2 regions of the Pseudoalteromonas sp. CO325X genome follow, and region 2 is predicted to be linked to the other one. Evidence: riboswitches for the same ligand, from Rfam matches in the RefSeq annotation. Region 2 holds a riboswitch; the other holds the start of a gene.
What was found. Region 2 has a riboswitch for lysine ahead of lysC (lysine-sensitive aspartokinase 3). Riboswitches for the same ligand answer to the same signal wherever they lie in the genome.
Positions count from the first base shown of each region.

Region 1: another riboswitch for lysine. It lies ahead of dapA (4-hydroxy-tetrahydrodipicolinate synthase); the one in region 2 lies ahead of lysC (lysine-sensitive aspartokinase 3).

Region 1 covers NZ_SGPG01000026.1:28,517-33,758, forward strand. The annotation lists gene EXT46_RS14190 (PLP-dependent decarboxylase) at 1-644, opposite strand, end outside; gene EXT46_RS14195 (2,3,4,5-tetrahydropyridine-2,6-dicarboxylate N-succinyltransferase) at 644-1,384, opposite strand; gene dapA (4-hydroxy-tetrahydrodipicolinate synthase) at 1,413-2,300, opposite strand; lysine riboswitch at 2,423-2,614, opposite strand; gene EXT46_RS14205 (histidine kinase dimerization/phospho-acceptor domain-containing protein) at 2,763-3,758, shown strand; gene EXT46_RS14210 (response regulator) at 3,766-4,473, shown strand; gene EXT46_RS14215 (TraB/GumN family protein) at 4,448-5,242, opposite strand, start outside.
Region 2 covers NZ_SGPG01000022.1:119,592-124,833, reverse strand. The annotation lists gene EXT46_RS12765 (sodium-dependent transporter) at 1-1,002, opposite strand, end outside; gene EXT46_RS12760 (4'-phosphopantetheinyl transferase superfamily protein) at 1,093-1,806, shown strand; gene lysC (lysine-sensitive aspartokinase 3) at 1,778-3,127, opposite strand; lysine riboswitch at 3,208-3,380, opposite strand; gene EXT46_RS12750 (hypothetical protein) at 3,538-4,011, opposite strand; gene EXT46_RS12745 (hypothetical protein) at 4,312-4,767, opposite strand; gene EXT46_RS12740 (hypothetical protein) at 4,799-5,143, opposite strand; gene EXT46_RS12735 (M23 family metallopeptidase) at 5,155-5,242, opposite strand, start outside.

The sequences.
Region 1 (5,242 bases), on a different contig from region 2:
AGGCGTTCACAGAGTGCTTGTAATGGCGCTAACATGCTTTGCCATAGGTGAAGCAACTGGGCCGCATCAAGCATGTTGCCCCACTGGAAAATATGCAGGCCAATGCAATTCAGCGCAGGGTAGTCGGCTAAGTAGAGCTCTTGCCACTGCTCTGGCGCTAAGCCAAACGGAGTCAGGGTATTGCCACCGAGCGGATTGCGCTCACCCTCTGGCCAGCGCAACTGCACTCTGAGCAGCACATCCACTTCAATCCCCTGGTTATATGCCAGTTCATTAAGCCAGCGAACTTGATTGATACTCTCCAACACAAAGGTACGCACCCCAGCGTCTAAAAATTCGCCTAACTGCTGGCGCGATTTTGCCGGCCCAGTGTTGAGGATACGTTGTGCACCAACATGTTGTGAAAGCACCTGGTTGAGCTCGCCACTGCTGGCGACATCAAAGTCAAAGCCAGCGGCTGCCAGAGTATCGATAACCGCAGATAAAGGATTCGCTTTTACCGCATACCATAACTTCACCACATCTTGCGCCATCAGCTCATCAAGGTGCTTACGCAGACTGTCAAGATCGTAAACAAAGCAAGGTTCCTGGCGCTCCTGAGTGAGCGTATCAAAAGCGTTTAACAATGCGCCAGAGACAGGCATTAGCGTAATACCTCTTCTAACTCCAGCGATGCATCGCTGTGCTGATCGCGATACTTTACAATAAGCGCACAGCTCATACTGAGCCCTTGTTCGCGTCCCCAAGCGCTAGAGCTTGGGCGGGAGCCAGGTATAACAATGGCATTGGCCGGAATCGCTTCGCCCTTATCGAGTTGTCGCTCGTTAACGCAGTCATATACTGGGATAGTGGCGCTTAAACGTACACCAGGGGCGAGTACCGCACCTTGGCGGACCACCACCCCTTCGACAATGACACAGCCCGCGCCGATAAAGGCATCATCTTCAATCACCACAGGGTTAGCGCCAATTGGCTCGAGCACGCCACCTAATTGCACGGCGGCGCTAAGGTGAACGTTTTTGCCCACTTGCGCACATGACCCTACCAAGGCATGACTGTCGACCATAGTTCCACTGTCGATGAAGGCACCAATATTGACATATGCAGGTGGCATGATGATGGTGCCAGGGGCAACGTAAGCGCCTCGACGCACAGCACTACCGCCAGGCACCATGCGAATATTATCTTGGGCGCTAAAACCGCGAGGAGCTAGATTATGCTTATCAACAAAGCCGCCCGCAAACTCGGTGTTATTACCATTTTTGAAGGCTTCGAGAATGCCTTTTTTTACGTCCACATTGGCGTGCCATTGGCCGTGTTCGTCTTGTGTTGCGGCGCGTACGTGGCCGCTTTCGAGGTCATTTAGTAAGTCTAACCAACTCATAACTGAGGTACCTTGTTAACTAATTTTATCAATGTGCCCACGCAACAATGCGTTCATGGGCATTAAGAAGTGGTTGTGTGTCATTAAGCTCAAGGTGGCTTAATGGGGGTCGTAACATCGGGCTGTTGAGGCGTTCAAGAGCATGCAAAAGGCACTTAACGGGCACTGGATTGGCTGCACTGAACAGCGCATCAATTGCACTGCGCCAGGTTACAAAGGCATTGATGCTTTGCCCTTGAAGGCATTGTTGTACCAGGTGCTGTGTCTGCTGTGGCCAGACGTTGGCTGCCACAGATACAAGGCCCGTTGCACCGGCCTGAGCAAAATAAGGCATCAGCGCGTCGTCGCCACTGAAAATCGCTAACTCAGGCGCGGCTTCGCGGTAAGCCTCAAATTGTGCAATATCACCGCTGGCTTCTTTAAGTGCCCAGCACAGAGGGTGCTGCTGTAGCTGTGCTAAGACTGTGGGGGGAATACTGACTGCAGCGCGTCCGGGCACGTTGTACAACATGCACGGCTTTTTGCTGGCATCCAGCAGTGCCGAGTACCAATGTAGCTGCCCTTGAATACCCGGTTTAGCATATAGGGGCGCTCCCAGAAGGTAGGCGTCTATGGGGTGTTGGTTACAAAAACTAAGCCATTGTAGTTGTTGGCTAAGGTTAAAACCGCCCACGCCAACCATCAGTGGCACACGCAAGGTGAGCGCCGTAACGTGACGAACCACGGCTTGTTGCTCATCTATACTGAGAGCCAGAGCTTCACCAGTAGAGCCAAGAATAAGAATGCCGTTTCCCGCTTGCTCTTGCTCGCGCACAAGTAGAGTTAAGGTATTGAAGTCAATACTGCCGTCAGCATGCATCGGAGTGATCAATGCTGTCCAGACAATGGTATCTGCTAAAGAATGAGTTGTAGTCATCTCTCACGAACTTAGTGCGAGTTCGATTGAATTAGGAAGGGGTTGCCCGCCTCGCATCGAACTGGTTAAATTCGAAGAGCGAATGGGCTTAAAACACAGAGCCAAATGGGCCCAGCGTTACTAAGACCAGAAGCTCTCCACCAAAAACATAGCGCTAAGCGCTAATGGTGACAGTCGCTGGGATTCAACCCATGCGCCCGAGACAGTAAGTAGCAAACTTTACAGGTCTCTCGGCGTACATTCCCCTCGTTATGGTGCTTTGGAGTTTGCTCTCCTTCCCATAACTACCTGAATGACGCTCCTCTTCTAGCCCTTGCGACCACAGCACATGCGGCCGACTCAATAAGGGTGCCTTTTTATTCAATCACTTTATGCTTAACGCTGTCAACGCCAAAGCGAGAACAAATTTTACAAAGGCTGATTTTGTGTCAGTATTAAGGAGTTATTGCAAAGGCCCCTCTTATGCAACGTCTTACCAAACACTTACAAAAACGTTATTTCTGGGCAGCCAGTATGCTTGTTGTTGTCATACTTAGCTCTACAGTGTATGTGATGAAAAGTATCGATATGCAGCGAAATGACGCAAAAGTGATAAATATTGCGGGTATGCAACGGATGCTTTCGCAGAAGATTGCATTACATAAATTGGCCGTCAATGACCGTGCTGTAAGATTTGAGCAGCAGCAACTCGCTCGTGCCACTATGCGCTTTTACAATAACCATGAGTTTTTATTAGGCTCACAGTTGGTGCAGCAAAGCCCTCAGGTGCTGGCGCTTTATCACCAGCAGGGCTTGGATGGTCGGGTGCGCCAGTATGTGCAGTTAGCGAGTCGCAGCGATGCACCTTTAAGTGCTTTTCAGGGTCAAAAACTACTGTCGTTATTGCAGGACTTAGATGCTGTTGTCACCGTTTTAGAGTCAGAATCTAAGCAAAAAATAGAACATTTACAGCTTGTTATTCCCCTTTTAACGCTGGCAGCCATTGCTACTATTTTATGTGAGTGGTGGCTCATCTTTAATCCTTTGACACGTCGAGTGTCAGCTATTTTTTATCGGCTTCGTTACCAACGGCGTCAAGCCGCGCATGCGCATCGGGTAAAATCTGACTTTTTAGCTAATATGAGTCATGAGCTAATGACGCCAATTACGGGGATTATTGGCCTATTGGACTCTCGTACTGCGGCTGGTCGCGAAGAACAGCAAACGGCATTGGGCTGCGCCCGACATTTGCAGGCGCTAGTGCAAGAAATGTTGGAATTACAGAAGCTTAAGTCGGGAGCGTTTACTACTTTAGTGACCGAGCAGTCATTAAAGCAAACCGTGAGTGCAATATTGGCGCCTTGGCAGCTTAAGTCTGAAACCCTGCAGCGATTGAGTGTCGAGGGTGAAGATAGCCTACCTGTTCAAGCACAAACTGATCATCTGCATTTAATCCAAGCAGTTAATCCAAGCAGTTAATCAGCTATTGAGCAACGCCTTTATACATACGCGCGCTGCGGTGCATGCGCAATTTGAATACCATGAACCAGCTGGGCTGCTGAGTGTTGTCGTTAAAGATAACGGCGATGGCATTGCCACTGCTGATATTGAGGCTGCTCAGCAGCATGCTTTGTATTACAACACCGAGCAGGTACAGCACTTTCAGGGCGCTAAATTAGGTCTCAGCCTCGTGTATGCGTTGGCTCAAGAGGTGGGTGGAAGCCTTACGATTTGTAGCACCACAACAGGCACTGAGGCCAAGCTAACTTGGCCCGTACTTACTATCGACAAAGCCCGGTTAGAGCCAAGCAGCCAGCATGGCGATATTCTGATTGTTGAAGATAACCCAATAAATCAGTTAGTGCTTGCTAAACAAGCTCAGCAAATAGGCTTTAACACCACCATTGTTGATGATGGTGAGCAAGCACTCGATAAATTACTAGAACATCACTATCAATGTGTATTAATGGATTTAAATATGCCAAACAAAGACGGCATAAGTACCATTATTGAGATTCGTGAGCGCTTAGCGCTCAGCGTGCCTATTTTTTTGGTGACTGCCAGTCAAGACGAGCATCGCATCGCGCAGAGTATCACTGTCGGCGCCAATGCCGTACTTAACAAGCCGGTCAACACTCAGCAGTTGAGCGCGTTGTTGAAAAAACACGTTACTGAGAGGGCTGCTTTTTCGTAACCGTGAAACCTTGTTCGCGCAGTAGGTTAACGAGCCCATTTTTTTCCGGCAAATGGAGCGCACCTACGGCGATAAACAGTGACTGCTGCTGCATTGGCTGGCTAAGTTGTGCGACCCAGTTTTGATTACGCTCAATAAGTAAAATATGCTCGTTAAGTTGGCCGAATTCAGAGTCATCAAAAGCATCGTGGTAGTACTGCCTCAGTATGTCTGTATCTCCCTGCTTCCACGCGCTGATCAATCGAGCAAAATAGTGGTCGAGGTCTTTGAGTTGGCGAAAAGTATCGTTGACCATTTCATCAGCGTAATTATCTAAGGCGCTGAACATTTCTAGTTGCTGCTCTAGCGACTCGAGCTCCATTATCGGCTTACCTATTGCGTTTGCCTTAGCTAACACTTGCTTGTCGATTCCGTTTTGCTCTGAATAGCCTGCATTTTGATACTCGATTTGCACCATAGTGAGTAAAACGGCCCAAGGCTTCAAGCCCGAGAACATGGCAATATTAATACTCTTTTGTGCAAAATAGTCACTGAGGCGTTGATAATTTTTACTACTCAGTTCAGTTTCTAGCGTGCGGCCGTTACGCAGCATCATTAGCGGCATGGAGCGTTGTTGAATTTGCATAGGTGAGAGCGCGCTAATATCTACTTCAACGACCACTTTATCACTGCGGCTAATTGCTTGCTCAACATAAGAGGGGAGGCCTTTCATTGCTTCATCACCAACATGCACAGTGCCAAACAAATAGGAAGTAACGCCATTTTTCTC
Region 2 (5,242 bases):
CTCGGTCGAAGAAATGGTCGAGGTCAGCGAAGCAATAGACATGAGAACGAAAAAGGCCAAAGCAATCACCAGCCCCATGCTGCCCATGGTATTAAACAATTGCGGGAGCACCGCAAAGATCAGTTGCCCTTCGCCAATGAGTTTGCCGTTTTGGAATACTTCCACGCCATTGTGGCTGGCGACAAAAATCGCGGGCACAATAAGCAGGCCGGCCAAAAACGCCACCGATGTATCAAGGGCGGCCACACTCAGGGTCAGCTTGCCGATATTAGCCCCAGGCTTTAAGTAAGAGCCGTAGATCATCATGCACCCTACCCCCAGCGACAATGAGAAAAACGCTTGTCCCATGGCAGCAATGATTAAATCTGGGTCCCACACCTTAGTGAAGTCAGGTTGCAGGTAATTACTAAAGCCTTCACCGGCGCCGGGTAACGAGCCGATGTAGAAAATCAAGCCAACTAACAGCACCAAAAGCAACGGCATTAATCGCCGCGACCAAGCTTCAATCCCTGATTTAACCCCTTTTAAAATAATGCTTGCGGTTAACACCAACATCAGCGGCGTGAAAATAAGGTTACGGGCAAGAGAATCGCCACTTAGAAATGCGGCAGCGTCATTCATACCTAGCATCTCGCACAGCGGCGCTAAGGCATGGGCCAACATCCACCCAGCCACGATAGAATAAAAGCTCAGCATGACAATGGCCCCGGCTAAACCGATATAACCAGCCCCTGCCCCTATTTTTTCCGCTTTTGGTTGCCAAGCACGTTTAAGTGCTTGTACCGGGTTGGCTTGAGCGGCGTAGCCCAAGTACAGCTCAGTGAACAGTGCCGGTAGTGCCAAGGCAAAGATGACAATGAAATACACCAATAAAAAAGCACCGCCACCGTGATTCGCTGCTTGAGTTGGAAAACCCCAAATATTACCTAGGCCTACTGCTGCACCAGCTGCCGCTAGTACAAAACCTATACGGCTTTGGAAACCGTCACGCTTATTCGTCATTCGCAGGGATATCTGTTATTGTTTTGCCGCTATTAAATCATAATTACCCGTAACAAAGTAGTCATAGCCACGCTTATCGGAATGTCCTTGATGCTAAACCCTGCCTATTGCTTTTCACCTTTACCGACCGATACCGAGCAACATGCCAAGCACAGCGACGTGGTGTTGCTTTATTGTGCTAAAGCGCACGGTGAATTAGATGACTCACATTTGCACCGTACAGAGCAAGCGGTCTTAGCAAAGCGTAAAAAGACGCAGGCGCAGCAGGAGTATCGCGCCACACGCTGGGCCATAAAACAGCTTGCGCGACAACTGTACCCGCAGTATCGCGATTACCCTCTTACTGCCTGGTGCAGTGAATTTGACGTTGACCAGGCGCAGCTGATATTGAGCATTGATGGCCAATCCCTCAATGCACGGATAGTCATCAGCCACGCTCATGGCCACATTGCCGTAGCGATGACGCGCGGTGCAGCCTTATTAGGTGTGGATATTGAGAAAATTGACAACTCTCGCGCCTTTAAGAAGCTCGCAGCGCACTATTATCCCGAGGCCGAGGCAAGAGATATTGGCAGCGATGTTGAGACCTTTTTCCGGGTGTGGACATTAAAAGAAGCCTACGCAAAAGCGACTAAGCAACCGATTGCCACCTTGTTAGGCCAACCCATCTTGGAGCTTATCGCCCCCCTTGGTGGCCAAGTGTATTGTCAGAAGCTATTTGCCGGGCACTTTGATATCAGTCTTATCACCGATACGCAGCGCCCGGTGCTCACTGTTAACCTTCCAGCAGCCGTTGATGAATAGTTTGCACCACTGCATCAGACTGACTTTGCTCAACCAAGAAGCACAGGTTATGTTTCGATGCGCCGTGACAAATAAGGCGAATATCAAACTCACTGAGCACCTGCATTAAATTCAACTCGCTCTGGCGCAGCACAATCTCCGAGCCAATTAACGCCACCAATGTGAGGTTATTCTCAACTGACACATGACAAAACTCGCTTAAACGCTCAAGAGCTTGTTGATCCAGCTCCGGCCGGCTGGCATTCGGGGCATTATCGAGCGTCAGTGCGACACTTATCTCCGAAGTCGTGACCAAATCAACGGAAATGTTATGCTCACTCAAAATAGTAAACACCCGCGCTAAAAAGCCGCTCGCTAGTAACATTTCTGGGCTTTTCAGGGTTAAGAGAATTTGGTTTTTACGCTGAGTCACAGCGCGAACACCCGCTAAAGTATCTTCTTGTGGCGTTTTTTGTATCCACGTCCCGCCTCCTTGTGGTTCGCGACTGGAGCCGACAAACACACTGATGCCACTGCGTGCAGCGGGTAAAATAGTCGCTGGGTGTAAGACTTTAGCGCCAAAGGTTGCCATTTCGGCGGCTTCGTCAAAGCTTAAGTAGGCAATGGGTGCGGCTTTGGCACAGACTCTGGGATCGGTACTGAAAATACCGACCACATCGGTCCAAATATATACGCTGTTCGCGCCAATCGCCTCGGCTAGTAGGGCCGCGCTGTAATCCGACCCCCCGCGCCCTAAGGTAGTGGTATCGCCATAGTCATCACTGCCCATAAAGCCCTGAGTGACAACCACTTGATCTTTAAGCAACGGCAGCAATTGGGCATGGGCTTGCTGCGCTGTTGTTTTAATATTGGGCTGGGCTTTGCCAAACTGACTATCTGTTTTGAGCACCGAACGCACATCAAAGCGCGTTGCCGCCACGCCATGTTCGCGTAATACCTGAGTAAACAAATAAGAAGAGAAACACTCGCCAAAACTCAGTAGCTCATCGCTGTGAGCGCTCGATTGTGGTGCTTGCTCAGCACTGCTGCGAAAGGCGCTCAAGGTGACATCAAAGCCGTGGGCTAAATCGGCATCAAGGCTAACATATTCGAGAATATTAAGCTGGATAGCGATCACCCCATCGATGTGCGCTTGGCGCTGCTGAGGCGTTAATGCACTTTGGCATAACGCTACAAGGTGATTGGTGACCCCGGCACTGGCGCTGACGACCACCACACGCACATTATTATTAGCAGCGATGATTTGTGCACACCGGCTCATAGCGCCATAATCGGCTACTGAAGTGCCGCCAAACTTGGCGACAGAATATTCCTGATTCATTATCTCTCCGAGATGAAAAACGAGTTATTTTTCAAATACAATCAGGAGAACTTGGCAAGACTAAAAAGGTAAGAATGTCCATTGCCAGAAGCCCTCCACCCCTACAGGTGACAGTTCCGAGGATTCAGCCTCAAGAACCGAAAGCCATTGCGACGCACAATGCACTTCCTCGGCGATAGTCTCCCTCATAAACGGTCATTGGCGGTCGTCGGCCTCACGTTTACTACCTAGCTATCGCACCTCTTCTGCGACACATTCGGTCTTGAGACCGAATGTGAATCAGCAATGTACCTAGCAGACGGCTAGAAGTCAATATCACACTTCACTGGATGGTGTTCTGGCGGTTAATGATTGCTTGGATACACAGGTTGGCCGCAGCCTGCCTGTGTATTGCCTATTATGGATTCTCATTAAGGTTGTATGGGGCAATGCTCACCATCAACTGGCACCCAAACAGTTCGCGTTTCCATACGACAATTATATTCGACGGTTTGCTCTTCTTGTTGAGTGAAATAGGAGTTGTGTTGATGCATATACACGCCACCGGGAGCCTGGCCAGAAGGTCCGGCAATTGTCCAGTTTGCTGGGCAACTTTGTGTTGATAATACAACGCGAGTTTCCCACTCTGGCGCATCGCTATTAGGAGCCGGAGCAGTAAGCCTGTAGTGACAACGTTTATAAGAAACGTCTACTAACTCGGTTCTATAATCACAGACTCTCACTAATCGCTCGTCCCAATACCCTCCACAATTTGCACTGTTTACTTGGGTATCATAGAAGGTATTGTAGTCTGTTACTTTTATTTGTGAGCTAGATGAAAATACATTATTGGCCACGAAAACGAGCAACGCCACCACACAAGCTGATAAAATTTTTTGTCTCATTTTTATTTCCTTAACAATAGTTTGGAAACAAAAATGCTACATAAAACTATCATTTATATAAACAAAAACTGAGTTGATTATTTTTCACCCAAACCACTATTACCTTATCGACAAAAAATAAACCTAAACACCTCTTTTTCATTAAAAATGCCAACGTTGTAACTCCTTAATTACGCAACAATCAATTTATAAAAACTTTATTTTAAGAAATAAACGCCTGATATTGTGTGCAAAATAAAGTTACCTTTTCTGTGAATAAAATCGTCATGAAATAAGCTAATAGTGAGCACTCGCCAATATCTAAGAAAACTGACTACTGTCCTCAGTCATGCGCACCACCAAGCCTTGGGCCACTAAAAAATGATAAAGCTGTAAATCAGCTATCAGGTCACTTGAGGAAAGCTCAAAGTCTTGAAAAGTTTTATTGTGATAGCGAAAACGAGCAATATGTTCATAACGCTGGTGCTGGCAGTAAATCACCTCTTTGACATCAGCGAGCTTTATCGGCGTATCAAGTAAGTTCAGTACCCCATGCTCAACAAATATGGCACTACTGCGTATGGGCTCGATGCTCCATTGATACTGGGCACTGAGCATAAAGCTAAATATCAACACCGATATCGCTTGCGCCCAAAAGCTCTGCTCCATCATAAAGTTAATAAAAAACAGTACATAGATAAACAATGCACCGGTGTATAAAGCGCGGGTGATCACCGCACGCGTGGCAAATTGCTTTTTGCGGGTAAGTTGACTCACTGGGGTCTTCCTTGTTTGATGAAAACTGAATTTAGTGGCTGTAGGCAGACGGTTGTTTTATTAGCCGTTCATTGTCAACGACCATAGTCCATTGACCGTCGTTGTTGTTCGGTGGCTCGTTGACGATGAAGGTGGTGCTGAAAAAACCAATGCCAACACTGAAGTCGTCACCCTCGAATGATTGCAACGGCCCTTCCACTGAGGTAGAACCCCCGTTTTTATAGCGTTTATAGGCCACTGTGCCATCTTCGAGAATCAATAAGCTCATGCTGGGACTTTGCCAGTGCCCGACATAATCGCGCTTTTGCACAGGGACGGGTTCTGCGCAACTGCATAGCAGTAAAATAAACGCCAAAGCCAGTAATACTAATCGCATCCGTTGCTCCGTTAGTTATCGAAATAAGTTATTGGGTTGAGGTAGAAGGCTTTCTTGACGCCTTGGGGGGCGCTATCAATGAGCCAAAAGTAAGGAATT